DNA from 2 places in the Microbacterium sp. SORGH_AS_0888 genome. Region 1 is predicted to be linked to the other one. Evidence: riboswitches for the same ligand, from Rfam matches in the RefSeq annotation. Region 1 holds a riboswitch; the other holds the start of a gene.
The links. A riboswitch is a leader RNA that binds a small molecule or an ion and turns the genes downstream of it on or off. The one in region 1 is predicted to bind thiamine pyrophosphate.
Positions count from the first base shown of each region.

Region 2: it holds a riboswitch for thiamine pyrophosphate, as region 1 does, so the genes downstream of both, thiM (hydroxyethylthiazole kinase) here and QE381_RS08330 (ECF transporter S component) in region 1, are expected to answer to the same signal.

Region 1 covers NZ_JAUTAZ010000001.1:1,714,010-1,729,635, forward strand. Annotated here, with positions in the region: gene QE381_RS08295 (Cof-type HAD-IIB family hydrolase) at 1-342, shown strand, start outside; gene QE381_RS08300 (DUF4407 domain-containing protein) at 339-1,823, opposite strand; gene QE381_RS08305 (NAD(P)-dependent oxidoreductase) at 1,886-2,728, opposite strand; gene QE381_RS08310 (enoyl-CoA hydratase/isomerase family protein) at 2,725-3,510, opposite strand; gene QE381_RS08315 (SDR family NAD(P)-dependent oxidoreductase) at 3,507-4,268, opposite strand; gene QE381_RS08320 (energy-coupling factor transporter transmembrane protein EcfT) at 4,440-5,225, opposite strand; gene QE381_RS08325 (ABC transporter ATP-binding protein) at 5,425-6,888, opposite strand; gene QE381_RS08330 (ECF transporter S component) at 6,885-7,517, opposite strand; TPP riboswitch at 7,510-7,620, opposite strand; gene QE381_RS08335 (D-alanyl-D-alanine carboxypeptidase family protein) at 7,657-9,237, shown strand; gene QE381_RS08340 (CdaR family transcriptional regulator) at 9,278-10,498, opposite strand; gene QE381_RS08345 (alpha/beta hydrolase) at 10,717-11,634, shown strand; gene QE381_RS08350 (SDR family NAD(P)-dependent oxidoreductase) at 11,703-12,452, shown strand; gene QE381_RS08355 (PPOX class F420-dependent oxidoreductase) at 12,475-12,852, opposite strand; gene QE381_RS08360 (SLC13 family permease) at 12,878-14,206, opposite strand; gene QE381_RS08365 (J domain-containing protein) at 14,268-15,188, opposite strand; gene QE381_RS08370 (hypothetical protein) at 15,250-15,626, opposite strand, start outside.
Region 2 covers NZ_JAUTAZ010000001.1:479,220-494,845, forward strand. Annotated here, with positions in the region: gene QE381_RS02325 (lipase family protein) at 1-665, shown strand, start outside; gene QE381_RS02330 (AI-2E family transporter) at 807-1,949, shown strand; gene QE381_RS02335 (TetR/AcrR family transcriptional regulator) at 1,973-2,575, opposite strand; gene QE381_RS02340 (GAP family protein) at 2,648-3,400, shown strand; gene QE381_RS02345 (MFS transporter) at 3,547-4,746, shown strand; gene QE381_RS02350 (AraC family transcriptional regulator) at 4,751-5,632, opposite strand; gene QE381_RS02355 (GntR family transcriptional regulator) at 5,679-6,470, opposite strand; gene fabG (3-oxoacyl-ACP reductase FabG) at 6,509-7,294, opposite strand; gene QE381_RS02365 (phosphotransferase enzyme family protein) at 7,313-8,335, opposite strand; gene QE381_RS02370 (APC family permease) at 8,544-10,115, shown strand; gene QE381_RS02375 (aspartate aminotransferase family protein) at 10,120-11,451, shown strand; gene thiD (bifunctional hydroxymethylpyrimidine kinase/phosphomethylpyrimidine kinase) at 11,414-12,925, opposite strand; gene thiE (thiamine phosphate synthase) at 12,922-13,566, opposite strand; gene thiM (hydroxyethylthiazole kinase) at 13,563-14,318, opposite strand; TPP riboswitch at 14,361-14,452, opposite strand; gene QE381_RS02395 (DUF262 domain-containing HNH endonuclease family protein) at 14,465-15,626, opposite strand, start outside.

The sequences.
Region 1 (15,626 bases):
GCGCCGGATGCCGTCGACCGCGCCCGTGCCGAGCTCGGCGACCGGTTCCACGTGATCCCCGGCAGCATCCCGCTCCCCGGCGGCTCCAACGGCGAGATCGGGCTGAAGGGCGTGACGAAGGGCTCGGCCATCACGGCCGTGCTCGCCCACCTCGGCATCGACGCCGCCGACGCGATCGGCATCGGCGACAGCTGGAACGACGTCGAGATGTTCGAGGTCTGCGGCACCGGCATCGCGATGGGCAACGCAGACCCGGAGCTGAAGGCCATCGCGGACGAGGTCACCACCGCGGTCCTCGACGACGGCGTGCACAACGCCTTCGCGCGCCACGGACTGATCTAGGGGGATGTCGCGGAGGGAGGCGCGGTGACGATCGCGGCGCGTTCGCGCCAGGTCTTCGCCGTCACCCGGTCGAGCGCGACCTGCTTGCGCATGGTCTCGGCCTTCTCGTAGAGCGAGGGGTCGCCGTAGCTCGTCAGCACCTTCACGAGCACCGGCAACAGCTCGATCATGAAGAACAGCGCTGCGATCAGCCAGTGCGCCCAGGCCAGCGTCGGCTCTCGCTCGGACAGCCGCTCGAGCGCGCCGATCTGACTGAGCAGGCCGACCGCATCCGCGTTCCCGCCGGCGACGGCCGCCGCCCGATCGTTGTAGGCGGCGAGCGCGGCGTCGTACTGCGCCTGCGCCGCCGGCAGCTGGTCCTGGGCCTGCTTCTTGTTCTGCTCGGCGGAGGTCGCGGCGGCCTCGGTGCTGGCGCCGTTCGCGGCGGCCAGCGTCGCCTGCGCCTGGGTGAGCTGGTTCGCGAGCGCGTCGTACGCCGACTGCGCCTGCGCCAGCTGAGCCTTCGCCGCATCCGCGCTCGCGCCCTCGCCCTGCAGACCGGTGCAGCCGGGGACCGTGCCGGCCCCTTCGCCCGTCAGCTCGCACTGGTACAGCGCTCTCGCCTGGTCGATGACCTTCTGCTGGTCCGCCAGCTGGGTCGTGAGCTGGTCCACCGTCGCCTGGGCGGCGACCGACTCGGCCGAGGTCGAGGAGGTCCCCGCCACGATGCCGGTGGCGGCCTGGTTCTGCAGGGCGGCGAGGGAGGCGGATGCCGCATCCAGCGCCTGCTTCTCGGGGCCGTTGGCGACCGCGTCCTGATCGGTCTGGGCCTGCACGACGTTGGTCGAGGTCACCTCGCGAGCGATGTCGTTGTGGAACACCTGCAGGACGAGGGGCTCGGCGACGACGATGCCGATGAGCGCGGCCATGATGACGCGGGGCAACGCGAGCCCGAGGAGCCGCCAGAGGTTGCGCGTGGAGCGCATCGTCGAGGTGAGGAAGCGATCGAGGTTGAAGATGATGAGCGCCCACACGATCGCGAGCGGCACCGCGAGCCAGATCGAGATCCGCACGCCCGTGATGAGCGCGAACGTCATCGACAGGGCGGAGACGAGCGCGGTCCCGGCGAGCACGAAGAACATCTGCACGAAGCGGGACGTCTCGCTCGGCACGTCGTCGAGGATCTCGTTGTCGGCCCCGCCCAGCACCGCGAGCCGCCGCCACAGCGGGAGCCGTCGTCCGCGTCGCTCACGGGGCACGCGCGTCGTCGGCCGCTGCGCGACCGGCTCGGGCTCCTCTGATGCCGTCTGCTCGGGCGTCGTGGTCTCGACCGGCTCGGCCGGCGTGGTCTCGTCGATGGGCAGGGTCGCCGCATCCGGGCTCTCGCCCTGCTGCGCACGGACGTCGCTCAGGTACATCGGCTCGTCCTCGGGCGTCTCGGACGAGAGCTCGATGCGGCCGTCGGAGCCGAAACGGCCGGGCCTGTGGGCGGAGAAGGACACTGCGCAAGGGTAGGGGGAGCTGCCTGTGTGCCAGGTGCGAGCCGCGGCGCCGGCCGCGGGCCTCAGTCCAGGAAGATGTCGGGGAACAGCTCCGTGTCCGGAGTGCCGGGCACCGCCGCATAGCGCGCGAAGTCGGTGACCCCCGCGGCCTCCAGGACGTCCTCGACCACGAGCGTCTGCCCCGTGTACGTGCGCGCCGGCTGCGTGATCACCTCGTACGCCGCGTCCGCGTAGATCTCGGGCGTGCGGCTCGCGCGCATCATCCGCTCGCCGCCGAGCGAGAACTGCACGGCAGCCGTCGCGATCGTCGTCCGAGGCCACAGCGTGTTGGCGGCCACGCCGTCCTTCGCGAACTCCGCCGCAAGCCCCAGGGTCGCCATCGTCATGCCGTACTTGGCGAGCGTGTAGCCGGTGTGGGCCCCCAGCCAGCGCGGGGAGAGGTTCAGCGGCGGCGAGAGGGAGAGGATGTGGGGGTTCGCCGCCTCGGTGAGCATCGGCAGCGCGGCGCGCGAGAGCAGGAACGTGCCGCGGACGTTGACGTCCTGCATGAGGTCGTATTTCTTCGTCGAGAGCTGGAGCGACCCCGACAGGTCGATGACGCTCGCGTTGTTGACGACGACATCGATCCCTCCGAACTCCCCCGCGGTCTTCAGCACCGCCTGCGTGATCGAGTCCTCGTCGCGCACGTCGCCGACGATCGGCAGCGCCTGCCCGCCCGCCTCCCGGATCTGCTCGGCCGCCGTGTGCACGGTGCCCTCGAGCTTGGGATGCGGCGCGTCGGTCTTGGCCAGGAGCGCGATGTTCGCGCCGTCCCGCGCCGCGCGCAGGGCGATCGCGAGCCCGATGCCGCGGCTCCCGCCGGACATCAGGATGGTCTTGCCTGCCAGGGGCGGGGTGTCGGTCACGGCTTCTCCTTCGTGGCGGTGCGGGCGGACGCGGCGGCGAACGCGCGGATGCGGGTGCGGGCGGCATCCGTCTCGGACGCCGCCCCGATCGTGACGGCCTCGTCCGCCAGGTTCTCCTCGAACGTGCGACCGGCGCCCGCGCGCACGAGCCGCTTGGCCTGGCCGAACGCCGCCGCGGCGCCGTCGAGCCAGAACCGCGCGATCTGCTCCGCCCGGGCGGCGGGGTCGTCGGCGACCTCGCTCACGAGGCCCCAGTCCAGGGCCGTCGCGGCATCGATCGTCTCGTCCTGCAGCAGCAGCCGGAGCGCGCGCGTCCGGCCGATCGCGGCGGGCAGCAGCGTCGTGACGCCGAGGTCGGGGGTCAGCCCGATGTTCGCGTAGCGCGAGACGAACCGGGCGCGCTCGCCCGCGACGACGTAGTCGGCCGCGAGCATGAGCCCGAGCCCGCCGCCGGCGACGGCGCCCTGGACGGCGGCCACGACCGGGGTGTCGCTGCTCGTGAGCGCACGGATGCCGTCGTGGATGACGTGCGCCATCGCGGTGATCGACGCGCCGATGCCCGACTCCTGCGCCGACATCGCGATCACGTCGCCGCCGGCGCAGAAGGCCGGGCCCTCCGCATCCAGGATCACCGCCCGGATGTCGGGATCGTCGGCGACGCGATGGGTGAGCTCGCGCCAGCGCTCCCCCATCTCGAAGTCCATGGCGTTGAGCGAGGCGGGGCGGTTGAGCGTGAGCCGGGCCAGGCCGCCGTGCGCCTCGTAGCGGATCGTGTCGCTCATCGCGGCGCCATCCGGATCGCGCCGTCGAGTCGGATGGTCTCGCCGTTGAGGTAGCCGTTGCGGACGATCTCGAGCACGAGCGAGGCGTACTCGTCCGGTCGGCCGAGCCGAGACGGGTAGGGCACCTGCTGTCCGAGCGAGTCCTGCGCGGCCTGGGGCAATCCCTTGAGCATCGGGGTCTCCATGATCCCCGGCGCGATCGTGCACACCCGGATGCCGTGGCGGGCGAGCTCGCGCGCCACGGGAAGGGTCATGGCGTGCACGCCCCCCTTGGAGGCGGAGTAGGCCGGCTGGCCGATCTGGCCGTCGAAGGCGGCGACGCTCGCGGTGTTCACGATGACGCCCCGGTCGCCCCCGGCGGCGGGATCGTTGCGGGCCATGACCGCCGCGGCCTGGGCGATCACGTTGTACGTGCCGATGAGGTTCACGCGCACGAGCCTCTCGAAGTCGGCGAGCGGGGTGGGCTCGCCCTCGCGGTCGAGCACCTTGGCCGGCGGGGCGATTCCGGCGCAGTTGACGACCAGGCGCAGCGGGGCCGGTGCGGCGGCGCGCTCGACCGCCGCGGCGATCTGCTCGGGGCTCGTGACGTCGGCGGCGATGAAGGAGCCGCCGAGCTCCGCGGCCCGCGCGGGGCCCGGCGAGCCCTCGAGGTCGACGATCGTGACGGCGGCGCCCGCGGCGGCGAGAGCGGTCGCCGTCGCGAGCCCGAGGCCGCTGGCCCCTCCGGTCACAAGGGCGGACGAACCCGTGATGTCCATGCGTTCTCCTTCGAATCCCGGCATCCCGTGCCAGCATACGCGGGACTGCGTCTCGGCCGCGCGGTGCGCCCGCCGCGCCGTGCACCCCCGGCGCCTCCCGCCTGCGGCCCGTGCTCGTGCCGCGCCCGTGCTCGTGCCGCGTCTTCCGCGCGGAACCGGGCGAGCCGCGGGCTACAGGGCGAAGACCAGGGTCCAGGTGCCCGCGATCACGGCTGCGACGACGGATGCGGCCGCCACCGCGATCGCGATCGCGACCAGCACCGCGTCGCGCCACCCGAGGCGGGACGGCCGCGCCCAGCTGCGGGCTCCGCGCGCGCCGAAACCCCGTGCCTCCATCGCGGTCGCCAGCTTCGTGCCCCGCCGGATCGCGAGCACGAGCAGCGCGAACGCCTGGCCGAGGAAACGACGGATGCGGCCGCGGTCGGCGACGCCGCGGGCACGCCGCGCCATCCCGAGCTCGCGCCAGTCGGCGACGAGGAGGCCGACCAGGCGAAGCCCGGCGAGCGCGCCGAGGACGAAACGGGCGGGCAGGCGCAGCACCTGGGCGAGCCCGTCGGCGAGATCGGTGGGGTCGGTCGTGGCGAACAGCAGAACGGAGGGCACCGCGATCGCCAGCACGCGCAGCACGATCGCGATCGCCAGATCCAGCGAGCCCTCGCTCACGCGCACGAGTCCCCAGTGGAAGAAGACCTCCCCGGAGGCGCGCCCGTAGAGCACGGTGCCGGCGCCGGCGATGAGCGCCGCGACGACGATCGGCCAGAGGCGGAGCCACACCGCCCGCGCGGGCAGCCGCGCGAAGGGCAGCAGCACGAGGGTCGCCGCCAGCGCGACACCGGCGGAGACCGGGTCGATCGAGAGCAGCAGCGTCACCGAGACGGCGAGCGTCGCCGCGAGCTTCGCGACCGGGTTGACGCGCGCGAGCGGGCTGCGGGCGACATCCATCGTGAACAGGCTCATCGGCATCCCCCCTCGCCCGCCCTGCGTGCACCGCCTGCACCGCCCGCCCCGCCGAGCATGTCCCACTTTCGACCGCTGAGCGGAGTGCGCTGCGGTCGGAAGTGGGACATGCTGCGGTCGGAAGTGGGACATGCATGAGGGGCGAGGGGCGCGGAGGCGAGGCGCGGCGGGACAGCGGGAGGGAGAGGGAGCGCGGACATCAGGCCGATCCCAGGGTCAGCTCGTCATCGGCCAGCAGCGCCACCAGGTCGGGATCGTGCGAGACGAAGCCGACGGCGGTCCCCGCCGAGCGCAGCGCATCCATGAGGTCGGCGAGCTCCTGCCAGGTGCGCGCGTCCTGCCCGTACGTCGGCTCGTCCAGCAGCAGCACGCGCGGCTCGGTCGCGATCGCCGCCGCCACCGTCAGCCGCCGCTTCTCACCGCCGGACAGGGTGAAGGGGTTCGCGTCCGCGAGGTGACCGAGCCGCAGCCGCTCCAGCAGCGGCTCGATCCGCGCGGAGATCTCGGCCTCGCCGAGCCCGAGCGCGCGCGGGCCGACCGCGAGCTCGTCGCGGACGCGGGCGGTGAGCAGCTGGTGCTCCGGCGTCTGGAAGACCATGCCCACCCGCGTCAGGAGGTCGCGCGACCGCCAGCGGTGCGGCGCCCCCCGCACGCCCCCGCGCAACGCGGCGGATGCCGTGACCTCGCCGGCCAGCGGCTCCCGCAGTCCCGCGAGCGTCTCGGCGAGGGTCGACTTGCCGGCGCCGTTGGCCCCGGTGATCGCCAGCGCACGTCCGGCGCGCAGCACGACCGAGACCCCGGATGTCGCAACCCGCGGCATCCGCTCGCCGAACCCGCGCCGCCCCACCGCGAGCCCGGCCGCGCCCAGCACCTCGGGCGCCTCGCCGAGCCGGGGGCGCGCATCGATCCCGACCCGTCGACCCGGCACCCACACGCCGGCCTCGGCGAGCGTCACACCGTGGACCGCGAACACCTCCGCGGGCGCGCCGTCCGCGAGGAGCCCTCCGCCGGCGGCGAGCACGACGACGCGGTCGACGTGCTCGGCCCACAGCGCCACGCGATGCTCGACGACGACGAGCGTCGCCCCCGCCTCCGAGACGGCGCGCACGACCGCGTCGCGGACCTCCGCGGCGCCCGGGGGGTCCAGGTTGGCCGTCGGCTCGTCCAGCAGCAGGAGCCCCGGTCTCATCGCGAGCGCACCGGCGAGCGCGAGCCGCTGCTTCTGCCCGCCCGAGAGCGCCTCCGCCGGGTGGTCGCGCCCCACGGCGAGACCGACCGCATCCCGCGCCGCATCCACCCGCCGCCAGATCTCCTCGCGCGCGACGCCGAGGTTCTCGCAGCCGAAGGCGATGTCGTCCCCCACGCGCGCGAGCACGACCTGCGCGTCGGGGTCCTGCAGCACGAGCCCCGCGCGGCCCCGCGCACGCGCCGGCTCCTCGCCGTCGATGCGCAGCTCTCCCGCGGCCTCGCCGTCCTCGGCGTCGCCGAGCACGCCCGCCAGGCCCCGCAGCAGGGTCGACTTGCCGGCGCCGCTCGCGCCGAGCAGCAGAACGCGTTCGCCCGGGGCGATGTCGAGGTCGATCCCGGTCGTCGCCCAGCGGCGTCGGCCGGCGTGCCGCCAGCCCCAGCCGCGGGCGACGACGCGCGCCCCGGCTGCGGTCACGCCGTGTCGGCGGCGCGCGCCTCGCGGCCGGCGGCGAACCGATCGAGCGCCCCGGTCGCGGCGAGCGCCTTCACGATGAGCCACGACACGAGGCCGGCGATCAGGATGCCGGAGACCACGGCCGAGACGAAGTAGATGACCCGCGCCCCGAGGTCGTATGCGGCGATCGACGAGAAGTTCGTGTCCAGCAGCGCCACCGACAGCCCCGCGACCGCGCCCGAGCTGAGAGCGCCCAGGAGCCGGAAGTTGCCGTAGAGGAAGAGCGCGAAGCCGATCTCGGCGCCGAGCCCCTCGATGACGCCCCACACGAAGGTGAGGAACCCCCACTGGGTGCCGACGGCCATCGAGACGACCGCCGCGACGATCTCGGTGTACAGCGCCGCGCCGGGCTTGCGGATCACGAGCCCGCCGAGGACGCCGGCGAACAGCCAGCCCCCGGAGAGCAGCCCCTCGAGCCCCGGGAGGAAGGCGAGCGCGGTGCTGAGCGGCGTCCAGGCCTGACCCCAGATCCAGAAGATGACGCCGGCGGCGACCCCGATGACGCTCGCGACGACGATGTCGACCACCCGCCAGCGGAGGTGGACGGACCGCACGGATGCGGACGTGGACGTAGACGTAGACGTGTGCATTGATGCTCCTTCCTGCGCCGGCATGATCCGGATCAGGTTCGACGGTCGAAGCGTGGATTCGCTTCCTCTCAGCCCGGAACACCGGACTCCCGTGGTGGTAGATGCCGAGTATAGACCCCCGCCGCGATACCGTAGGCGAGTGACCCCCGAAGGCCCGCCGACCACGCGACGGTCGTTGCGTGCCCGCGGCTCCTCCGAGAGCCCCACGGTCGAGACCTCGGTCGTCGACCCCGCGACCGTCCCGCTGCTCGTGGCCGCCGCCGCCCGCGCGGATGCGCCCGAGGAGCCGGTGACGGCTCCTCCGGTCCTCGTCGCCTCCGAGGCCGGGCAGGCCTCGTCCGCGACCGTCGTCGTGGCCTCCGAGCACATGATCGCCGCCGCGGCGCCCGCGGCGCTCGGCTGGGTCGACGAGGGCGGCGTGGCCGAACGCTCGGCGCCCCGACTGCAGCTCGAGGCCGGCACCGGCTACGTGCCCGTGGCCGCCGACCTGCTCGCTCGCGCGCCCCGGCGCTCGCCGTGGCGGCCGGCGGTCGTCGTGCCGGCGGCGTTCATCCTGGGACTCGTCGTGGCGTACTGCGCGACCGTGCTGCTGTGGCCGCTGTACGCGGTCGCGCCGACCCTCACGCCGATCTCGCCCCAGCCGGCCGCCGCGGCGGCCGCGGCTCCCGCGTGGCCCGCGGAGGGGAGCGCCTCGGTCGCGGTCGACGGCGTCGGGTCGCCGCTGGCCTCGACCGGAACCGCCAGCGCCATGGCGAGCATCACGAAGATCGTGACGGCGCTCGTGGTGCTCGACAAGATGCCGCTCGCGCTCGGAGAGCAGGGCCCCTCCTACTCGTTCACCTACAGCGACCGCGTCGAGTACTGGGATCGCCTCGGGCAGGACGAGTCCTCGCTCGACGTCCCCGTCGGCGGCAGCCTCACCGAGTATCAGCTGCTGCAGGGGATGCTGATCGGCTCGGCGGGCAACTACGCCGACCGGCTGGCCGGCAGGATCTGGCCGAGCGACGCGGTGTACGCCGACGCGGCCAACGCGTGGCTGCGCCAGCACGGGATCGACGGCATCACGGTCGTGGAGCCCACCGGCATCGAGGAGGGCAACACGGCGACGCCCGCGGCGCTGTTGGACCTCGCCCGCCGGGCGCTGGCCAACCCCGTGATCGCCGAGATCGTGCGCACCCCCGCGGTCGACCTGCCCGGCGCCGGCCACGTCGTCAACACGAACGCGCTGCTGGCGGACCCGGGCGTCATCGGCATCAAGACCGGCACCCTCGACCTCTACAACCTGCTCTCGGCCAAGCAGGTCACGGTCGAGGGCACGACCGTGACGATCCTCGCGAGCGTTCTCGGCCAGCCCGACCACGAGACCCGGGATGCCGCCACGCGGGCACTGTTCGCCCAGGTCGAGAAGGAGCTGCAGCCGGTGCCCGCCGTGGCCGAGGGAACGACCGTGGGCCAGGTCGACACGCTGTGGGGCTCCCCCGTCGGTGTCGTGACGGCATCCGACGCGAGCGTCGTGCTCTGGAACGGCGCGTCCGCGACCGCGACGACCACGTTCTCGCTCGGCGACGCACGCGACGCCGGTGAGAAGGTGGGCGTGCTCACCACGACGGGACCGGTGAACAGCGCCACGACCGACCTCGTGCTCGCGGGGGATGTCGAGGGCCCGAGCCCATGGTGGCGGCTGACCCACCCGCTGCAGCTGTTCGGTCTCGCCGGCTGAGCCGAGTCGTCCGCCGCGTCCCCGCCGGCGCGGGCTGCGCCTACGGCTGCGGAAGGTTCAGCCAGTGCATCGCGTCCAGGGCGAGGCCGACGTTGGTGCCGTGGCGCTCCAGTGAGACCGGAAGGCGGCTCTGGGCGCGGCGAACGCGCTGGAGGACCGTGTTGCGGTGGGTGAACAGCAGCTCCGCGGTCCGCGATGCGTTGTAGCGCTGGTGGATGAACGTGCGCAGCGTGTCGCGCAGCTCCTGCGGCGCCAGGGCGAGCGGGCCGAGCACGGCATGGATGAACTCGCGCAGCCGGGCGTCGTCCCGGGCCATGACGAGGACGGCCGCGACGTCGTCGTAGAAGCCGATCGGGTGGGCGTTGTGCGTCTGCATCAGCCGCTGGGTCTCGAGCGCACGGTCGTGCGTGCGCCGGAAGCCGTCCACGCCCTCGTCCAGGGACCCGATCGCCAGCCTGACGTCGCGGTAGGGAGCCAGGGCCGTCTCGATCGCCTCGGGCGGCACCGGGACGCCGGGGGTCAGCCACAGCCACAGCGACGACGCGCTGGCCTGGACGAGCAGCTGGTTCCGGGACTCCGCGACGCGGCCGAGCCGGTCGGCGGCGCGCACGAGGGCCTCGCGATCGGCGACCTGGGCGGGAGCCCAGACGATGACGCCGAGGTGCGCCGCCCGCAGCGGGTAGCCGAGCCTTCGGTCCATGCCGGCCGGCGGCGCCGGGGCGCCGCCCAGGATGAGGTTGACCAGCTCGAGCCGGCGCACCTGCTGATCCGCCGACAGCGTCGCGCGCTCCTGCTCGAGGACCTCGATGAGGGCGCTGACCGTGGCCTCGATCCAGAGCGACAGTGATCGCGAGGCCCTCTCGAGCGCGGGGAGCAGGACGTCCGGGTCGTCGCACAGCGAGAAGGCGATCGTCATCCAGAGCGACCACGTCGCCCGCTCGCCCGCGCGGTACGAGGCGCGCAACGTGGCCTCCTCGCCCCACCGATATCCGTCGCGGGCGATGCCGACGACCTGGCTCGTGAGGTGGGGCTCGACGTCGCGCTGCGGGTCGTCGTACATCGAGCGCGCCCAATGCTGCGTGTTGGCCCAGGCCGCCTCCCCGATCGCCTCCGAGATGGCGGGGTCCGATCCGAAGCGGCGGTCGGTGGCGTCGGCGACCGCCTCCCGGATGGGCCGTATGACGGTCGGGTCGGTGAGGAACACCTTGGCGGTGTTGCGCAGCAACTCGTCGGTCGCGCCCCGCACGCTGCCGCTGGACATGGCACTCCTCTCACGACTCTCACGACTCTCACGACTCTCACGACCGAACACTGTTCAGACAGTGCGATTATCACATTTCAACCCATCGATAATGTGCAATCCGACATTGTGTGAGCCATGCCGCTGAGCGAGCATGACAGCACCGGTGCTCACGGGCCCGGCTCCGCGATCGGATCAAAGAAGAACGGTGATGGGAGAGTCACATGACGGGTGCATCGATGCCTTGGACAGCAGCGCGGTTCAGGTCGGGGGACGGCGAGTGCGACGCGTCGATCTTCCGTCCCGCCGCTGCCGAGGACGGCGGACCGCTCCCGATCATCGTGCTCGCGCACGGGCTGTCGGGGGTGAAGAGCCTTCGACTGGACGTCTACGCGGAGAGGTTCGCGCAGCGCGGCTATGTCGCCATGACGTTCGACTACCGCCACTTCGGTGCGAGCACGGGCGAACCGCGAGACTTCGTCGACATCCCGGAACAGCTGGAGGACTGGCGCAGCGCCGTGGCGTTCGCCCGGACCCTCGAAGGCGTCGACCCCGAGCGCGTGATCCTGTGGGGCACATCCTTCGGAGGCGGACACGTGATGACGACGGCGGCGGACGACCACCGCATCGCCGCGGTGCTCGCGCAGTGCCCCTTCTCGGACGGAGAGGCCACCGGGCGCGCGACCCCGAAGAAGACCGCGCAGGGCCTGGCGCGGCTCGCGCTGAGAGACCGTGCGGCCAAGCTGTTCGGGCGTCGGCCGGTGCGCGTGCCCGTGGTCGGGAACCCCGGCGACGTGGCGATCATGACGGCTCCGGGCTCCTTCGAAGGGTTCCGCGCGATCTACGAAGCCGCGGGGGTGCCCTTCGAGATCCCCGAGATCCCCGCTCGCGTCATGCTCCAGGTACGGAACTACCGCCCCGGTCTCCGAGCGGCCGACGTGACGGCGCCGCTGCTGATCTCGCTGTGCGAACGGGACACCGTGACCCCCGCCGCGGCGACGGAGGAGCTGGCCCGCCGCGCGCCGCGGGGCGAGATCAAGCGATTCGACTCCGGCCACTTCGGCATCTATGTCGGCGACCTGTTCGAGTCGGTGATCGCGGGCCAGATCGAGTTCATCGAACGCCACGTGCCGATCGGCACGGCCGCACCGCGCTGAGCACCCGCTCGAGAACGGACCCCCGAACGACCGGCCCGACGGTCGATCACCTCGCAGAAGGAGCACCCATGGAATCTGGACTGGAAGGCCGAGTCGCGCTCGTCACCGGCGGCGGCAGCGGGATCGGCCGGGAGGCGGTCCTCGCCTTCGTGCGCGCCGGCGCCCGCGTCGTCGTCGCCGATCTCAACCTCGACAGCGCCCGCACGGTCGCCGACGAGGCGGTGGCCATCGGCGGCAAGGCCGCCGCGGTCCGCGTCGACGTGGCCTCCGAGGAGTCCGTCCGCGACATGGTGCGCGCCACGGTCGACGCCTTCGGACAGCTCGATGCGGCGTTCAACTCGGCCGGCATCGGCGAGCCGGCGACGCTGCTGGATGTCACGGAGGCCCAGTGGGACCGGATGTTCGCCATCAACGTCAAGGGGATCCTCTACTCCATGCGGCAGCAGATCCTGTGGATGCGCGAGCACGGCGGCGGCGCCATCGTCAACGCCGCGTCGAAGGCGGGCCTCGGAGCCGTCCCGGGCGAGGCGCACTACATCGCGGCGAAGCACGCCGTCGTGGGCCTGACCCGTGCCGCAGCGCTCGAGCATGCGGCGGACGCGATCCGGGTCAACGCGATCGCCCCAGCGTTCGTGGACACGCCCTTGATCGCGAACGCGCCGCGGGCCGCGCTGGACGCGGTGGCCGCGACCACCCCGCTGCGGCGGATGGCCCAGCCGCGGGAGGTCGCGGATGCGGCCGTCTGGCTGTCCTCTCCTGCGGCGAGCTACATCACCGGGGTGATCCTCCCCGTCGACGGCGGCCTGGGCGCTGCATGAGCGCGCCCGCGGCGGAGACTGCTCAGCCGCGGAACCGGGGTGAGCCGAGGACCCGCTCGACCGTGATCTCGAGCACGACCCGTGCGGGGTTCGGCGGAGGCTGACGGTAACGTGCGGCGTACAGCTCGACCGCGTGGGCGACGGCATCCGGGTCCTGGTTCACGCGCGCGGGGCCTTCGAAGCTCAGCCACCGGCGGCCGTCGACCGTGCTGACGCTGGCGCGGCCGGAGCGCTCGGCGTTGACGAACTTCTGCGTCCCGCGGCTGCCGATGACCCGGACGATGCCGTCCTCGTAGGTCATGCCCACGGGCACGGCGTGGATGCGGCCGCCCCGCCCCAGCGTCGAGAGGGTGGCCAGGTGGCGCTCGGCGAGGAATGCGAGCGCGTCGTCGGTGATCACCCTGCCAGCTTGCCAGCAGGTCGGCTCAGAACCGCCACACGAGCGGCACGTAGAGCACCGCGAAGAGCACGAAGACGAGGGTCAGCGGCAGCCCGAGGCGCCAGTAGTCGCCGAACCGGTAGCCGCCCGGGTCCATGACCATGAGGTTGGCCGGAGTCGCGACCGGGGTGAGGAACGACGCCGCGCCCACGACCGTGAGCGACATGAGGAAGGGCAGCGGGCTGAGCCCGAGGGTCGCCGCGATCGAGGTCGCGACGGGCGCGACGATGAGCACGGTCGCCACGTTGGAGATGAACTGGCCGAGCACGACGACCACGATCGCGAGGACGAGCAGCGCGAGCTGGGGCGGAGCCTGCCCGACGAGCGAGACGACCGCATCCGCGACCATCTCGGCCGCCCCCGTCGTGAGGAACGCCTGCGAGAGCGGGATCATGCCGGCGATCAGCACGACCGTGGTCCACGAGATGGAACGGTAGACCTGAGTCACGCCGAGCACGCGCGTGAGGATCAGGGCGCCCGCGGCCAGCAGGCCGGCGACCGCGGCGGGCACGAGGCCGGTCGCGAGCAGCACGACCATGACGCCCGTGATCACGAGCGTGCGCCGCGAGCCGCGCCCCAGGCGCAGCCGCGGCACGCCGAAGCCGCGCTTGCGCGCCAGGATGCGGTTCTCGCCCGTGAGCACCGCGTCCGGGAGGAGTGAGAGCGTCTCGGTCGCGCGCTCGCCGAGCGTGGTGCGCGCAGCGGCGTGCCGCGGGAGGAGTCGGGGGCCGGCGAGGAGGACGACGGCCGCGGTGACCACCAGGAGCGGTCCGCCGACGAGCGCGAACTCGAGGTAGCCGAAGGGTCGCGCCCCGCTCTCGGCCGCGAGCTCGGAGACGACGACGTTGACGGGGGTGCCGGTGAGCGTGAGCAGGGATGCGGCAGAGGCGAGGAACGCGAGGGGCATCATGAGCTGGCCCGCGGCGATCCCGGCGCGGCGGGCGATGACTGCGACGACCGGCACGAGGGCGGCGACGGCCCCGTTGATGCTGATGAAGGCCGTGAGAACGGCGACCAGGAGCGCGATCGAGAGCACGACCCCGACCCGGCTGCGGCCCGCCCTGGCGACGACGAGGCGCCCGGCGCGCGCCGTGAGCCCCGTCGCGTCGAGGGCCGCGGCCACGACGAACAGGCTGGCGATGAACAGGACGGTCGGGTCCCCGAAGCCTGCCAGGGCCTGCGGCAGCGTCAGCACCCCGGTGGCCCACAGGGCCAGGGAGACGCCGACCGCGACGACCTCGAGCGGCACCTTGCCCGACAGGAAGGCGACGATCGCTGCGCCCAGGATGACGAACGTCCAGGTCACAGGGTCCACGAGCCCACGCTACCCGCCGCCTCCGCCGCGCGCCCGGGAGCTGCGGGGGCGGCAGCGCGGCTCAGACGAAACGCACGGTCTGGTCGAGACGGGTGCGGATGTCGAACACCTCGTTGCCGCCGATGTCGCGGGCGCCGCGGACGCCGCGGCGCAGCACGGTCGACAGGGCGGACCGCCCCACGACCGCGACCGGGACGCCCCGGATGCTCCCGAGCTCGGTGATCTGCTGCGGCACGTCGTCGTCCGGGAGCACGACGATCGCCCCGCCGAACCGCACCCGCGCGGCGCGGGCGACGTGACGGACGCCGCTGAGCAGCCGGGTCACGGGCGCATCGGGCACCTGCGGCCCGGTGATCTCGCCGCGGCGGAAGCCGACGGGCCCGCCGAAGTCCTCCGACAGCAGACCGTACAGACCGCTCGGGCCGAGCACGATGTGATCGAGCTTCGCCTCGGGATCCCCGTCGCGCGAGGCCGCGACGTCGTGCCAGACGGTGTACCCCATGCCCAGGTCCGCCACGATCCGGGCGGTCGCCTCCTCGGCGAGCGCATCGGCGAGCAGTCGCCGCAGGTGGCGGGGCGCGGAGCGCAGCAGGGCCGGGTCGTAGGGGTCCTCGAGCGCGACCCCGCGCCCGGCCCACTCCCGCACGAGCGTCAGGTAGCGCTCGCGCCGCCACCCGCCCGGCTGACCGGCGCTGCGGGCCCGGGGGCGCGTGTCGGGCCGTGCCGACGCGGGACGCCAGCCCCCGGCATCCGGCCCGGCGGCGGCGAAGCCGTGACCCCGGTCGTAGACCGCACGAGCGTGGGCGGTGCCGACGAGCTCCCAGGCCCGCTGCACGCGCACGAATGCCGCCGCGTCTCCCCCGGTGTCGGGGTGCGTGTCGCGAAGCCGCTGCCGGAAAGCGCGCCGCAGCTCGTCCTCGGTCGCCGTGGCGTCCACCCCGAGCACCTCGTAGGCGGATGCCGACAACGGGCTGTCGAACACGCGTCCTCCTCGGTCCCTCGGCGTCCAGGCTAGCGGCCGCGGGCTTTGCGGGCGCTGTGGGTCACCGGCGCTCGTTGCGACGTGCGTAGGCCGCGGCGCTGCGGCTCGACAGCGCGAGCAGGATCAGGATGTCGAGGGCGAGCGTGACGAGGGTCGTGTGGAGACGGATCTCCTGCCCCCGCACCCACCACGACACGAAGGTCCCCGAGATCGACCCCACCGCGGAGAGCATGATGAGCACGCGCGGCCAGTTGTGTCCCCGGAGCACGAGGATCGCCAGCGCCACCTCGAGCAGGAGCACGGAGCCCGCGATCCCCCACACGGCTCCGATCCCGAGGAGCACGACATCCGGAGTGAACGTGACGCCGTCCAGCGCGATGTCGAGGCCGCGCGCCAGCTCGGGCCAGATGGTCGTGAGCCCGATCATTGACGCGACGC
Region 2 (15,626 bases), 1.2 Mb from region 1:
TCTGGGGTCATTCGCAGGGCGGACACGCCACGCTGTGGGCGGCGCAGATCGCGCAGCAGTACGCGCCGGAGCTCGAGATCGTGGATGTCGCGGCGCTCTCGTCCGCGAGCGACCCGCTCGAGCTCGCCCGGCGGGTCACGACTTCCGCCTCTCGCCCGATCGCGACGACGATCAGCGCATACGTCCTCGTGCCCTACGCGGACGAGTACCCCGATCTCACGGTGACCGGGTTCACGCATCCAGCGGGATCCACCTTTGTGCGCGCTGGCGCGAGCCGCTGCCTTCTCGACCCGGGCACGGTCGTGACGTTGCTCGTCGGATTCGGCATCGGACGCGCCGACGCCCTGTACGACTTCGATCTGGACGCCGGGCCCGTCCACGATCGGTTGACCGAGAACATCGCGACCGGGATCGTCCCCGCACCGCTGTTCCTGGGGCAAGGGAGCGCCGACGAGGTCGTCCCGGTCACGATGCAACGGCAGACGACTGCGCGGGCGTGCGCCGCAGGCCGTCCCGTCGTGACTCATGAGTACGACGGGCTCGGACACATGGGCGTCGTCGCGCCGGGCGCGGCCATGATCGACGACCTCTTCGCCTGGTCCGACGCCGTGTCGGCAGGGTCGGTGCCCACCACCTGCCCAGGACAACGCCCAGATCATCTGTGACCGGCGCGATCACGTAGCGGCGGGTGCGACCTCGCGGGCAGGAAGCCGGGTTCTCGCGCGCACACGACCACCGCAGACCGCCCGTGTCAAGAGGTCGCGTGGTGCGCAGGCGTTCATGGGCGCACGGTGTTTACTTCGCTCATGACGAGCGTTCACCACCCCGATCCCGACCCCTCGGCAGACGACCCGATCCCCGCCGGCCTGCGAATAGGCGCCGGGTTCGCGTGGCGGGTCCTGGTGATCGCGGCGGTGCTCGGGCTCGTACTTCTGCTCGCGGTCCGGTTGTCCGAGATCGTCATCCCGTTCTTCATCGGCCTGATCCTCTCCGCCCTGCTCGTGCCGCTGTCGGGATTCCTGCAGCGCCACGGCTGGCCGAAGTGGGTCGCTATCGTCAGCGCGTGGGTGGCCGTCTTCGCGGTCATCACAGGACTCTCCCTCCTGTTCGCCGAGCAGCTGCGCAGCCAGTTGCCGGCCCTCACGACCCAGGTCGAGCAGGCGGTCGAGTCGGCCCGCGGGTTCCTGGCGACGCAGCCCTTCGGGATCACACCCGAGATGCTCACGGGCTGGGTGAACGACATCACCCGCTTCGCCCAGCAGCACGCGTCGGATGTCGGGAGCGGGGCGCTCCGCGTCGGTTCGGGCGCCGTCCACGGACTGGAGGGCGTGTTCATCGTGATCTTCGTCACGCTGTTCATGCTCATCGACGGCGGGCGGATCTGGCAGTGGGTGACGCGGCTGTTCCCGCGCCGCGCGCGTCCGCGCATCCTGGCGGCGGGAGAGGCGGGGTGGCGAACGCTCACGAGCTTCATCCGCATCCAGCTCGTCGTCGCGGCCACCGATGCCGTCGGCATCGGTGTCGGCGCGGCGATCCTCGGCGTTCCGCTCGCCGTTCCGATCGCGATCATCGTGTTCTTCGGTGCTTTCGTGCCCGTCGTCGGGGCGATCGTCGGCGGCGTCGTCGCGGTCGCGATCGCTCTCGTGTTCAACGGGTGGGTGCATGCGGTCATCATGCTCGGCATCGTCATCCTGGTGCAGCAGCTCGAGAGTCACGTGCTCCACCCGCTGCTGACGGGGTCGGCCGTCAAGGTGCACCCGCTCGGGATCGTCCTCGGCGTCACCACCGGCACGACGCTGGCCGGCATCGCCGGCGCCTTCCTGGCGGTGCCGCTCATCGCCACCACGAACTCCATGATCGCGGCGGCACACCGCTACGGGAAGGAAGAGCCGGAAGCCGGGGGAGAGCCGGGGACCGCCGATACGGCCCCGCCGAGCGGCGACCGGTAGGCGGGTGAGGTGTCGCGTCGACCTCACCCCGCCGTGCGGCCGGCGTCGCCCTGGATCGACGCCAGCTCCTCGCGCAGGATGTCGACCGCCCACTCCGCACTCTCCTCCGACGGGCGGTGCAGCAGATGGAGCCCGAGGCCGTCGGCCAGGGCGAGGAGCCGCCGCGCCGCACGCGCTGTCTCGGGACGCTGCGGCTCGCCGCCGCTGAGCATCGCGACGAGGCGGACGAAGAACTCCAGGAGCCGGTCGTGCGCCTCGTCGCGGATGGCCGCGAGCCGTGGATGCGCGGGAGTCTCTGCGATCAGCGCGATGTTGACCTCGAACTCGCGCCGGGTCTGGGCGGACACGGGGATGAGCTCGCGGATGGCGGCAACGGCATACGTGAGCGGATCCGGATCCGGGGCGATCGCGGTCACGCGGGCGCTCGCCTGCCGGATCATGTGCTCCGCCGAGAACTCGAGCAGCTCCGCCTGAGTGGGGAAGAGATTCCGCAGCGATCCGACCGCGACGCCCGCCTCGGCCGCGACCGACCGCACGGAGACGGCGCCGATCCCACGGTCGAGGATGACGCGCCAGGTCGCTTCGGCGAGGTGCTGCCGTCGCTCCGTGCGCGAAGAGAGAGGCAACGGAGACTCCTAGTACGACTGTGCTAATTTTACCTTCTGGTACGACTGTACCAGTGAGAGGAGATCCCGCCGGTGTCCGACATCCCGATCGAGAGCGTCGGCACCCTCGCGGTGCTGGCGCTGACCGACTCGATGAGCATCGGAACGATGGTCATCCCGCTGTGGTTCCTCACGACCCCCGGTCGCCCGCGCGTCGCGCGGATCGCGCTCTATCTCGCAACCGTCATGGCCGCCTACGTCGCCGTCGGCGCGGCGCTCGTCCTGGGCGGTCGGGTGATCTTCGAGCGCGGGACCGCGCTGCTGAGCTCGCCACCCGTGCTGGTCGCGCAACTCCTTCTCGGTGCCGCTCTGGTGATCGTGAGCTGCGCCCTCGACACGAAGGCGGCGCGTGCGCGCGCCGCCGCACGGCCGCGACGGGCGGGCCGGCTCGTCCGGTGGCGGGACCGGGCGATGGGGCGCGGGGACGACGGCACGCCCCATCGCGCCGCACTCGCGGCCATCGTGCTGCTCGCCCTGCTCGCCGTCGGCGTCGAGATCGCCTCCATGCTGCCCTACCTCGTCGCCACGGGAATCATCGCCGCGCACGTCACGACCCCGGCCGCCGCGATCGGGACGCTGGTCGCCTACTGCGCGGTGATGATCGCACCCGCGGTTGCGCTGACCATCGCACGCCTCGCCGCCGGGGACGCGATCGAGGCGCCGTTGCGGCGCGGCGAGGCGTGGCTCACGCGCCATTCGCGCAGCACGACCCTCTGGATCGTCGGCATAGCGGGCGTCCTGCTCGGCGCCGGCGCGTTCGACGGACTGCGCACGCTCGGGGACTGAGGCTGGCTCCGCGCGACAGGAGCGCGGTGGCGGACGACGCCACGCAGGACCGACGGGCCGAGCCGACCTCGCCCGGCCGGACGAACGGTCGGATGCCGCGGACGCGCGGTTGGGCGGCCGGCGAGCGGGCACGTCAGAGTGGAGCAATGACCTCGACCGCTTCCGTTCCCGTCACGGGTACCGCTTCGTCCGCGCGCCTGCCCTACGGCGCCCTCCTCGTCATGATGTGCCTGAGCTTCCTGCTCGTGACGGCGGAGTTCCTCCCCAACGGCATCCTGACGGAGATGGCGGCCGGCCTCGGCATCAGTCCCGGCCAGGCCGGACAGACCGTCACGGTCACCGCCATCGTGGGGCTGGTGGTCGCCCTCACCGTCGGCGTCCTGTTCCCTCGATTGGATCGACGGACGCTCCTCATGGCGACGGCCGCCGCGGCCGCCGTCTCGAACATCCTGGTCGCGGTCGCTCCCAACCTGGTCCTGATCCTTCTCGCACGTGTCCTGCTCGGTGCGGCGATCAGCGCGTTCTGGGCCATGTCGATCACGGTCGTCGCTGCCATGGTGGGCACCGAGCGTGTCGGCCGCGCCGCCATGTTCACCACCGCAGGGCTGTCGCTCGCCACCGTCGCCGGCGTCCCGCTCGGCGTGCTCTTGAGCGAGGCGCTCGACTGGCGCGCCGCGTTCCTCATCATCGGGATCGCGTCCGCCGTGCTCGTCGTCCCGCTCGGACTGCTCCTTCCGCCCGTGCCCGCGGCATCCAGCTCGGGGCTGCGACCCCTGGTGGACACCCTGCGTAGGCCGGGCGTCGCGCTCGGTCTCGCCGGACATGTGCTGGCCGTCCTCGGGCACTTCCTCGCCTACACGTACGTCCGGGTCTCGCTGGAGCGTCTGCCGGACATCGACGCCGGCACGGTCGTCCTCCTCCTCGCGCTCTTCGGCGTCGGCGGACTGATCGGCAACTTCGTCATCGGCGCCGTGATCGATCGCACCTTCGTGCTGTTCGGCGTGGTCGCCCCGTTGGTGATCGGCGCGTCCATCGCCGTCCTTCTGCTGGCTCCGGCCTCCGTGATCGCCGTCGGCGTCGCCGTGACGGTCTGGGGGTTCTTCTTCTCCTCGTGGCTCATCATCACGAACGCCTGGGTCGGGCATCGCATGCCGGATCGTCTGGAGGCCGGCGGCAGCCTGGTGGTGGTCGGCTTCCAGCTCGGGATCGTCCTCGCCGCAGGACTCGGCGGAATCGTCGTCGACACCTGGGGCGTCGCGCTCAACGACGTTCTCGCCATCGTGCTCCTGCTGGCCGGCGCCGCGCTGTTCGGCGCGGCGAACCGCGGACACGGTCGACGGCACTGAGTCGTCAGCGGGCGAGAACCGTCCGTCGACGCCACTGCGACGGTGGCATCCCCGTGTGGCGCCGGAACGCGCGGCTGAATCCCTCGTCGGAGCCGTAGCCCAGCGCCCGTGAGGTCTCCGTGACGGAGGCGCCTGCCTCGAGCATCTCCATGGCTCGTCGCATCCGCGTCTCCGTCACGAAGCTCGCCGGCGACGTGCCGAACGCGGCGCGGAAGCGCTCGGCGAGGACGGTGCGGGACATCGCCCCGAGGCTCGCGAGGGACTCGAGGGTCCACTCGCGCCCGGGCTCCTCCGCGACGGCCCGCACGATGCGCTCGAGGAAGGGGTCGACGCTCAGGGCAGGCCACTGGGCGGGAGCGCACGCGGCCGCCCAGGCCCGGATGACCGACAGCACGACCGTCGCCATCATCGCCCGGCAGATCACGGGATCGCCCGATCGCGCGCTGTCCATCCGGCCGGGACCGAGATGCGCGGCGAGTCCCGCCGCGGCGGGCTCTCGCTCAGAGAACTCGTGCACGAGGACGAATCGCGGCAGTGCGCGGGCCGTCGCCGGCCAGACCATATCGAGCTCGGCGGTCACGACCGTCGCGCCGGAGGCGGACGAGAGCACGGATGCTGCGGCATCCGTGTAGAGGAACGCATCGCCCATCAGCAGCGTGCGCGGCCCGCGCACGGGAGCCGAGACACCGGTGCGCGTGTCGAGCGTGCACGCGTCATCCGCGTCGGCGTCCGTCGTGATCTCGCCGGAGACGACGTATCCGAGCGTCGTCATCGCCGGCGCGAGGGCGAGCAGCCCACCCGGTCCGAGCGACGAGCGTCGCGTGTCACCGGAGCGCACGTCGATCTCGGCGAGCACCCTGTCCAGCGCGGAGGAGTCGACCGTCATGACGGAGACAACCGTGTGCGGCGGGAGCGGTATTCCAGGCACGCCATCAGACGCTGACGGAGAGCTCGATGATCCCGTCGTCGGCTCGCGCCGCATCGCGGGCGATATGGCCGGCTCGACGTGCGACGAGCCGGACGCGGTCGGCGCGGAAGAGATCCTCGGAGTACTCGAAGGCGCGGCCGGCCGCATCGCGCGCCACACGCACGAGCTGGAGGAGGGGCGACCGCTCGGCGACGCCGAGCAGTCGCGCCTCACGGCGGCTCGCCGACACGACGCTGATCTCCTCGTCGACGTGGTGCGGGTCGATGCCGTAGCGCTCATGGAGCATCTCGTAGAGGGATCCACCGAGGGGCTGATCCAGCAGGTCGGGCGCGAGCGTGAGCGGGAAGTGCGCCTTGTCGATCGACAGCGGCACGCCGTCGGCCTCACGCAGGCGCTCGATGATCGCCAGCTCAGTGCCGGCTTCGATCCCCAGCGCGACCGCCTCGATCTCGGTGGCTGCGGCTCTCCGCGTCGCGAGCACGGTCGTCACGGTGGTGTGGCCCGTCGCGGCAAGACGCCGGGGGAGCCCGAGCTGCTCGGCCGCCTCGCGGGGCAGAAGACCGGAGCGCACGAAGGTGCCCCCTGCGCGCCCCGTGCGGCGCTCGAGGATGCCCGCTCTGCTCAGGGGGAGGATCGCACTGCGGATTGTGACGCGGGACACGCCGAACCGCTCGCTCATCTCGCGTTCCGTGCCCAGCCGTGCTCCCGGCGCGAGCGCACCCGCCGCGATCAGCCGGATGATCCGGCGGCGCACGTCCTCGGCGACGGGGCCGCCTTCGCTCTCCGCCGAAACCATCCTTTCACTGTAGTCGGGGCCACCGGCCGCGAGACGGCTCACGGTGTCACGGGGAGCACGGCCTCCGGGCTCTCCGGAAGCGTCTGTCCGCCGTCCACGACGATCGGCTGTCCGGTGATGTAGCGCGCTTCGTCGGTGGCGAGGAACGCGGCCGCCGCCCCGATGTCCGCCGGGGTGCCGAGCTCGCCGAGGGGGATCGTCCGCGACATCGTCGCGAGGTACTCCTCGCCCATGTCCCTCAGGCCTTCGGTGAGGATGTTGCCGGGCAGCACCGCGTTGACCGTGATGCGCCGAGGCGCCAGCTCGAGGGCCGCGCTGCGCATGAACCCGAGCTGCGCCGCCTTGGTCGCGCCGTAGTGGGACCACCCGGGGTACCCGGTCGTCGGTCCGGTGATCGACGAGGTGAGGATGACGCGTCCCCGGCCGGACGCGGTGAGGGCGGGGATCGCCGCCTGAACCGCCCAGATCGTGCCGGCGACGTTCACCGCGAGGACGCCGTCGAGGTCCTCCTCGACCATCTCGATCAGCGAGCGCTCGGGGAAGATGCCCGCGTTCGCGCACAGCACGTCGAGTCCGTCCAGCGCTGCGACGGCCTCCGCCACCATCCGATGGGTGTCCTCGCGGCTCGTGATGTCGGCGACGTGGGCGGTGACCCGTCCGGGACCGAGCGCATCGAGCCGGCCGACCGCATCCTGCAGCGCCGACGTGTCACGAGCGGCGATCGCGACGGAGGCGCCCGCCTCGGCGAACGCGGCGGCGATGCCGTGACCGATGCCCTTGGAGCCTCCCGTGACGAGGACTCGGCGGCCGGTGAGATCGAACATGCGGGACTTCCTTCTGGTTCAGGTGGTGACGGCGGACCGGAGGTCCGACAGGGTATAGCGGAGCCATCTCCGATCACGGAGGTAGCGATCCGCCAGGTCGACCGTCCCGCGGGCGTAGGAGCCGCCGAGACGGCGCGCGGGAGGGGAATCCGGATGCGTTCCGAGCCACGCCGTGAGCATGAGCCGACGCATCATCACGAAGGCGGGGATCATCGCCAGGTCCTCGTCCGTGAGCTCGCGGTGAGGCAGGTAGCCGCGCAGCCATTGCGTGATAGCGGCATGGGCCTCGTCGTGTTCGTGCTCGCGCCAGGAGACGATCGACGAGAGATCGGAGAGCAGCCAGCCGTAGCCGCAATCGTCGAAGTCGATCACGGTGATCTCGCCGGAGGTTCCGACCATCACGTTCGACATCCGCAGATCGGCATGCACGAGCCCGAACCTCGCCGGCGACGTGCCGTACTCCTCGAGCGCCGCGCGGAGTGTGTCGACCGCTGTGGCCAGGATCCCGTGGTCGCGACCACGGATGCCGGGCGCGTCCTGCCACCGTCCCCAGCGCGGCGCGTCGCCGAGACAGTGTGCGAAGTCCCAGCGGAATCGTGTGAAGCCCTCCGGTGGACGCCAGCTCTCCGCGTGCCGATGCAGATGTGCGCTGATCCGGCCGAGCTCGGCGAGCGGGACCCCGCCCACCGCCTCCTCGCCCGTGCGTCCCGCCACCACGGTGACGGCGTCGACGTGGCGGACCTGGTCGTCCAGAACGACCGTGACGACGCGGGAGCCGTCGGCGGCCGGCACCAGATGCGGCGTCGCGATGCCGCAGTCCTCCCGCACCCGCTCCATCCAGGTGAGCTCCGACTCGATGGCCCGCCGGTCGTGGTATCCCGGACGATGCACCCGCAGGATCGCGGCGCCGTCCTGGTCGCGCGCCAGGAAGGTGCCGTTCTCGCTGAGGCTGAGCAGCGTGAGCTGCGCGTGCGCGCCGAATCCGTAACGATCGAGAGCTGCGCGAGCGAATCGCGTGTACTCGTCCTCTGAACCGATCACCTCATCAGATCTAGCTCACCACGGACCATTCAGAGATGCTAGAGCAGACCAAACAGGCCGGATTTCATCCAGCCGTAACGTGGTGCAGACTCTCGGAAACATGCCTGAAATCAGGCCGATCTCGGAGCATCAGACCGACTTGACACCGTCGTCAGATGCCTTCACACTGGCCGCACCTGAGATACCAGACCAAATGATCGGAGAAGAAGTGACCGAAACGAGTGCTGCTCCATCGACGAGCGCAGAACGCCCCGCCGACGGCGTCCACCGGCTCCGCCCGAACGCGATCGGTCTGGTCGGCGTTCTGTTCATGTCGGTCGCCACGGCCGCCCCCATCACGGCGATGGTCGGCAATGTGCCGATCGCGGTCGGCTTCGGCAACGGCGCGGCCGCACCCGCCGGCTACATGGTCGCCACCGTCGTGCTCACTCTCTTCGCCATCGGCTACGCCGCGATGTCCAAGCACATCACGGCGACCGGCGCGTTCTACGGGTACATCTCGCACGGTCTCGGCCGCGTCATCGGGCTCAGCGCCGGCATGCTCACGACGCTCGCCTACATGGTCTTCGAAGCATCCCTCGTCGGCATCTTCGCGTTCTTCTGCAGCAACCTGGTGCAGTCGCTCACGGGTGCGAGCGTCCCGTGGATCGTCTTCGCAGTGATCATGCTGGTCGCGAACGCGACCCTCACCTACTTCGACGTCAACGTCGCTGCGAAGATCCTGGGCGTGTTCCTCGTCACGGAGGTCCTCATGCTCGCAGCCATGGCCGTGTCGGTGCTGGTGCGCGGCGGAGGCCCAGAGGGGTGGTCGTGGGCGTCGCTGAACCCGCTCAACGCGTTCGTCGATCTCTCCGGCTCCGTGCCCGCCCCCGACGGCGGCTCCGCCATCGCGGTCGCCGGGTCCGCCGGCATCGGTCTCTTCTTCGCGTTCTGGTCCTGGGTGGGGTTCGAGTCGAGCGCCATGTACGGCGAGGAGTCCCGCAACCCGAAGAAGATCATCCCGATCGCGGTGATCGGGTCGGTCGTGGGCATCGGCATCTTCTACGTCCTCGTCTCCTGGCTGGCGATCGTGGGAGTGGGGCCCCAGACGGCGATCGCCCTGGCGCAGGACAGCGCGACCTCGAGCGACATCTTCTTCCGGCCGGTCGGTGAGAACCTCGGCCAGTGGGCCGTGATCATGTTCCAGATCCTCCTGGCGACCGGCTCGTTCGCCTGCGGCATGGCGTTCCACAACAGCGCGTCGCGATACCTCTACGCGCTCGGACGTGAGGACATCCTCCCGGGGCTGGCGCGCACACTCGGCCGCACGCACAGCGTGCACGGCTCGCCGCACGTCGCGGGCTTCGTGCAGAGCATCGTCGCGACCCTCATCGTCGTCGCCTTCTTCGTGACGGGGCAGGATCCCTACGGCGCGCTCTACGGCCTCATGGCCATCCTCGGCACGAGCGCCATCATGATCGTGCAGGCGGTCGCCGCGATCGCGGTGATCGGGTACTTCCACGTGCGCGGTGCGCACCCGGAGACCAAGCACTGGTTCAGGACACTCGTCGCGCCCGCTCTCGGCGCCGTCGGAATGATCTACGTCGTGTTCCTCCTGGTCGCCAACGCGGAGTTCGCCGCGGGAACCGCGGCGGGAAGCCCGGTGTTCGCCGCCATCCCCTACATCGTCGGCGGTGTCGCGCTCCTGGGGGTGGTGTGGGCCCTCGTGCTGAAGAAGGTGTCGCCTCAGCGATTCGCGCGGCTCGGCCGCGTGATCCTGGACGAGGCGAAGGAGCGCTGATCCCGTGACCGCGGTGCGCTCCACGATCCTCGACGCGAACGCGTACGAGGCGGATCCGGACGAGACGACGGAAGCCGGCAGCCTGATCGCGCGGCGCCGTCGGCTCCTCGGCCCCGCCTATCGGCTCTTCTACGAGGACCCGGTGCGGCCCGTGCGCGGCTCCGGCGCCCACCTCTACGACGTCGAAGGCGTGGAGTACCTGGACGTCTACAACAACGTCGCGAGCGTCGGACACGCTCATCCCCGTGTCGCGGAGGCGATCGCACAGCAGGCGGCGCGCCTCAGCACGCACACCCGTTATCTGTCGAGGCCGATCGTCGACTACGCGGAGGACCTCCTCGGCACGATGCCCGCCGCGATCGCGCGCCTCATGCTGACGTGCAGCGGTTCGGAGGCCAACGACCTGGCGGTGCGGATGGCGCGTGCGGCCACCGGAGGGACCGGTGTGATCATCACCGAGGAGGCCTACCACGGGAACACCGACCTCGTCTCCGGGCTCTCGCCCGCGCTCGGCTCCGGGTCGCAGATCGGGCCCGCGGTGTGGACCGTGCCCGCCCCCGACACCTACCGGGCCGACGAGGACCCCGGCGCCACGTTCGCGGCGGCGGTGCGGGTGGCTCTGTCGGAGATGTCGGCGGCGGACATCAGGCCCGCGGCGCTCCTGGTCGACACGATCTTCTCCTCGGACGGCGTCTACTCCGACCCGCCCGGTTTCCTCGCACCCGCGGTGGACGCGGTGCGGGCGGCGGGCGGCGTGTTCATCGCCGACGAGGTCCAGCCCGGGTTCGGGCGGACCGGCTCGGCGTTCTGGGGTTTCGCGCGTCATGGCCTGACCCCCGATCTCGTCACGATGGGCAAGCCGATGGGCAACGGGTACCCGGTGGCCGCCGTGGCCGGAACGGCCGAGGTGCTCGACGTCTTCGCGCGCGAGGTGCCGTACTTCAACACGTTCGGTGGCAACGACGTCGCGATCGCGGCGGCGCAGGCCGTGCTCGACGTCATCCGCGACGAAGGGCTGCAGCAGCACGCTGCCGATGTCGGCGCCTACTTCCGCTCGCAGCTGCGCACGCTCGCGACCCGGCACGAGGCCATCGGCGACGTGCGGGGCGATGGCGCGTTCACCGGCCTCGAGCTCGTGGCCGATCGGGCGCGCAAGCGTCCGGACGGTCCGCTGGCGACGCGGACGGTGAACGGGCTCCGCGCGCGGCGCGTGCTGACCTCGGTCTGCGGACCACAGGGGAACGTGCTCAAGCTGCGCCCGCCGCTGCCGTTCACGCGCGCCGACGCGGATCGTTTCGTCACGGAGCTCGACGCGGTGCTCGCTCGGGTGAGCTGAGCGCGAGCGGCGCGGCGAAGAACGCCCTCTCGTGCTGCGCCGACACAACGAACGCGTCGCGCATCCGACCGCGCGCAGCGACCGATGCTCCCGCGGCATGACGGAAGACGATGTCGATGGCGCGGTCGGTCGCGGCGCGGAACGCAGGATCCGCATAGGTCTCGATCCATGCGGTGTACGGGTTCTCCGGCGTCGCCGCGGGCAGCAGCCGCTCGCCGATGTCGACATACATCCAGAAGCAGGGGAGGACGCCGGCGACGAGCGCGCCGTAGTCGCCCCGCGCCGCGAGGGCCAGCAGATGATCGATGTACGCGGTCGTGGTCGGACTCGGCGCCGCGTCGAACAGCCCATCGGTCGAGAGCCAGCGGCTGTGCAGCTCGAGCTCGGCCGCGATCGCACCGGCTGCGCTCGAGGACCAGAAGGTCTGCTCCTCGGATGTCGGGGCGAGCGCGCTCGCGTGCGCGAGCACCCGTGCGTAGTCGCGAAGGTACAGGGCATCCTGCGCGAGGTACCAGCGGAACGCCGCTGCCCCGAGCGTTCCGTCGGCGAGGCCTCGCAGGAAGGGGAGGTCGTCGGTCGCGTCGCGGATCCCGCGGATGCCCTCCCACCACGCGGCGGCGACGTGCTCCGGCGCGACGGGGTCGCCGGCGCGGTCCCAGAGCCCGGCGAAGTGCGAGACGGGTCCGTTGCCCGCACCCACGCGGAGCCCGTCGGCGGCCTCCAGACTCTCGGTCAGCCACCGCTTCGCCTCCGCGATCGCCGGGCCCCATGACCCGCGACGTGCGCGGAGCGTCGCGACCGCCGACGAGAGCGAGCAGCCGGTGCCGTGTGTGTGGCGTGTGCGCACGCGGTGCGACGGGTACTCGGTGACACTGCCGGTCGCGGCATCCACAAGGGCGTCGCAGGCAGCGGCGGTGTTGAAGTGCCCGCCCTTGGCGAGCACCGACACGCCGTGTCCCTCGGCGAGCAGGCGCGCCTGTGCGAGCGCCTGCTCCCAGGTCTCCGCCTCCGCTTCGTCGAGCAGCGCCGCCAGCTCCGGGCGGTTGGGCGTGACGAGGTCGACGAGCGGAAGGATGTCGCGCAGCGCCGACTCGGCCGCCTCACCGAGCAGCCGGTCGCCGCTGGTGGCCACCATGACCGGGTCCAGCACGACGATGGGCGGTCGCACCGTCTCCAGCCAGTCCCGGACGGTGTCGACGATCTCCCGGTCGAACAGCATGCCGATCTTGACGGCGTCGATCTCGACGTCGTCGCTCACCGCACGCAGCTGCTCCGCGAGGAAGCCGACGGGCGGCACGTGGATGCTGCGCACGCCGCGCGTGTTCTGCGCGACGAGAGCGGTCACGACCGCCATCCCGTAGCCGCCGTTCGCCGCGATGCTCTTGAGATCGGCGTGGATGCCGGCGCCTCCCGTCGGGTCGGTGCCGGCGATGCTGAGAATGCGCGGCGCGGCCGGCGGCGTGCCCCGGTTCACGCGGGATCTCCGACGAAGAGCCGTGCGGCCGCGGTCGGATCCGGGGCCGCTCCGACCGCCGAGGCGACGGCGACTCCCGCGAGGCCCCCGGCGCGGAGCACGGCCACATCGCTCGCGACGATGCCGCCGATCGCGACGGCCGGCAGCGGACACGTCGCGGCGCGGCGGATCACGCCCTCGATCCCGAGCGGGGCCGGGGCGTCGAGCTTGGTGGTCGTCTCGCGGACCGTGCCGATTCCGACGTAGTCGACGCGCGCGGGGGAGGCCGCCGCATCCTGCAGCTCCTCCGGCGTGGCCGCGGTCAGCCCCACCACGGCGTCCGGGCCCACGAGACGCCGCACGTGGTCGACCGGGATGTCCCGCTGGCCGACGTGGACACCCGCCACCGCGGCGCGGTTCGCGCGCGCGGCGAGGAAGACGTCCACACGGTCGTTCACGATCACGGCGACACGCTCGGGCACGGCGGACGCGACGGCGTGCACGAGCGCGAGGAGATCGCGAGCGGACGCGTCCTTCGCCCGCACCTGCACGGCGGTGACACCGCCGGCGACGGCGAGCCGGACCGTGTCGAGCACCCCGCGTCCGGCCGACGCCGCCGCGCGCTCGTCGGTGATGAGGTAGAGCGAGAGGTCGATGGTCACGCGATCCGCCCCTCGGCCACCAGGTCGGCGGAGCGGAGGGACGCGAGCGCGTCGACGAAGGCGACCGCGAAGCCGGCCGGTCCGGCCGCCGCGTGGGCGGCGCGCTCGGCCGCGATGCCGTAGCCGAGACAGGCGGTCACGACGGCCTCGAACGGGTCTGCATGGCTCGCGACGTAGGCGGCGATGACCCCGCCCAGCGCGCAGCCGCCGCCCGTGACGCGGGTGAGCAGGACGTCGCCGCCCGTGATCCGCACGGTGCGCCGGCCGTCGGTGACGAGGTCCACGGGGCCGGAGACCGCGACGACCCCGCCGGATGTGCGGGCGAGCGCGAGGGCGGCGTCCGCGGCACCCGCCACATCGTCCGCCGCGTCCACCCCGCGCCCGCCCGTCCCGGCTCCCGCCAGCGCTCGGATCTCGGAGGCGTTTCCGCGGATCACGGTCGGTCGCCGCGTCAGGAGCCGGTGGGCCAGGTCGGTCCGCACCGGCAGAGCGCCGACGGCGACGGGGTCGAGCACCCACGGGCGGCCCATGTCGGCACAGGCCTCGGCAGCCTCGAGCATGCCCTCACGCTGTTCCGCGCCGGGCGTGCCGAGGTTGATGAGCACCGCGGACGCGGCACCCGCCATCGGGCCCGCCTCTCCCGGCACGTCCACCATCGCCGGTGACGCGCCCACCGCGAGCAGGGTGTTGGCCACGAAGTTCACCGTGACCGCGTTGGTCAGGCACTGCACGAGCGGCGCTGTCGTTCTCACCTCCTCCACGGCCCAGAAGGCGGCGGACAGAGACGGCGATGACGTGCGCAATGGCGACATCCCTTCGCTAGTACGAACTAGATCAGGTTCGACGGGTGTGATCTCAGCCCTCCCGGGCACCCCGTGTCACTGCTGACGAGGTTACCTCAGCGCATCGCCTCGCCGATGTAGGAGTACTTCAGGAACACCTCGGCGGCGATGCCGGCCTCCTCGAGGACACCCTGCACGGCGCTCAGCATGTAGCTCGAGTCCCAGCCGAGATACAGCGAGTGCGTCTCGTCGAGGGTCTCCCACTGTCCGTGCCAGGCCTGGCCGGCGTAGACCGGCCCGCCACGGCGCGCGCTGTCCTCGAGCACCGCGGCACGCGCATCCGACCACAGCCGGAGGAACACCCGCCGGAAGAGATGGCGGATGTCGTAGACCTCCCAGTGCTCCCCGCGATACTCCACGTACGCGTACTCGCGCTCCCAGCCGTGGGGCCAGCCGCGACGGGGCACGGCATCCAGGATCGGCGTGAGGCCGTCGTCGTCGATCGCGGTCACGCGTGGGCGGGCCCACAGCGAGACCAGCTGCCGCGTGAGACGCTCCGTGCGCTCGGCGATCGCGGACGTTCCCCAGCTCTCGACCCGGCCGAGCTCCTGGCTGAGCGACACCCGCGATGTCCCGTAGAGCCCGCGTTTGGCAGGGAAGGACGCATCCATCGCCCGCTCCGCGAGCGCCTCCTCGAGCAGGGTGAGGTTGCCGAGCGTCTCCGTCAGGGCGCGCGCGCTGTTCTGCTCGTCGTCGCCATAGTCTCGCCAGGCCCGGCGGCCGTCGCCCGTCCAGTCGTCCCCGGGAGCGACGGGCAGGACGTGCTCGACGTCGAGACCCGCGACACGCGGAAGCCCGGCGAGGCGGCCCAGCACGTACGCCGGGTGGGGGAGAGCGCCGTACTTGACCGCGACGCGCACGCGCTCGTCCGAGGGCGAGATGCGCGCGATCGCCCGCTCGAGCGCGTCACCGCCGTCCGCGTGGGCGCGGCACAGCCGTGCGACGATGCGATCGAGCGGCACGCCGACGAGGGTCCGTCGCAGCAGGAGCGCCTGCAGGTACTCGAGCACCTCGATCAGCGCCGCCTCGTCGCGGAGCCCGTGGCGGCGCTCGGAGAGCAGCCGCATCACGAGCGAGTGCAGCCGTGGGCCGAACGTGTTCAGGTACGCGAGCTGGCGCCCGATCGCCTCGGACTCGGCGTGGGCGGGCTGCCGGAGGACACGATAGATCTCGGAGAAGTCCCGCCACTGGGCGGCCTGGTCGTGCAGCGAGTCCGCC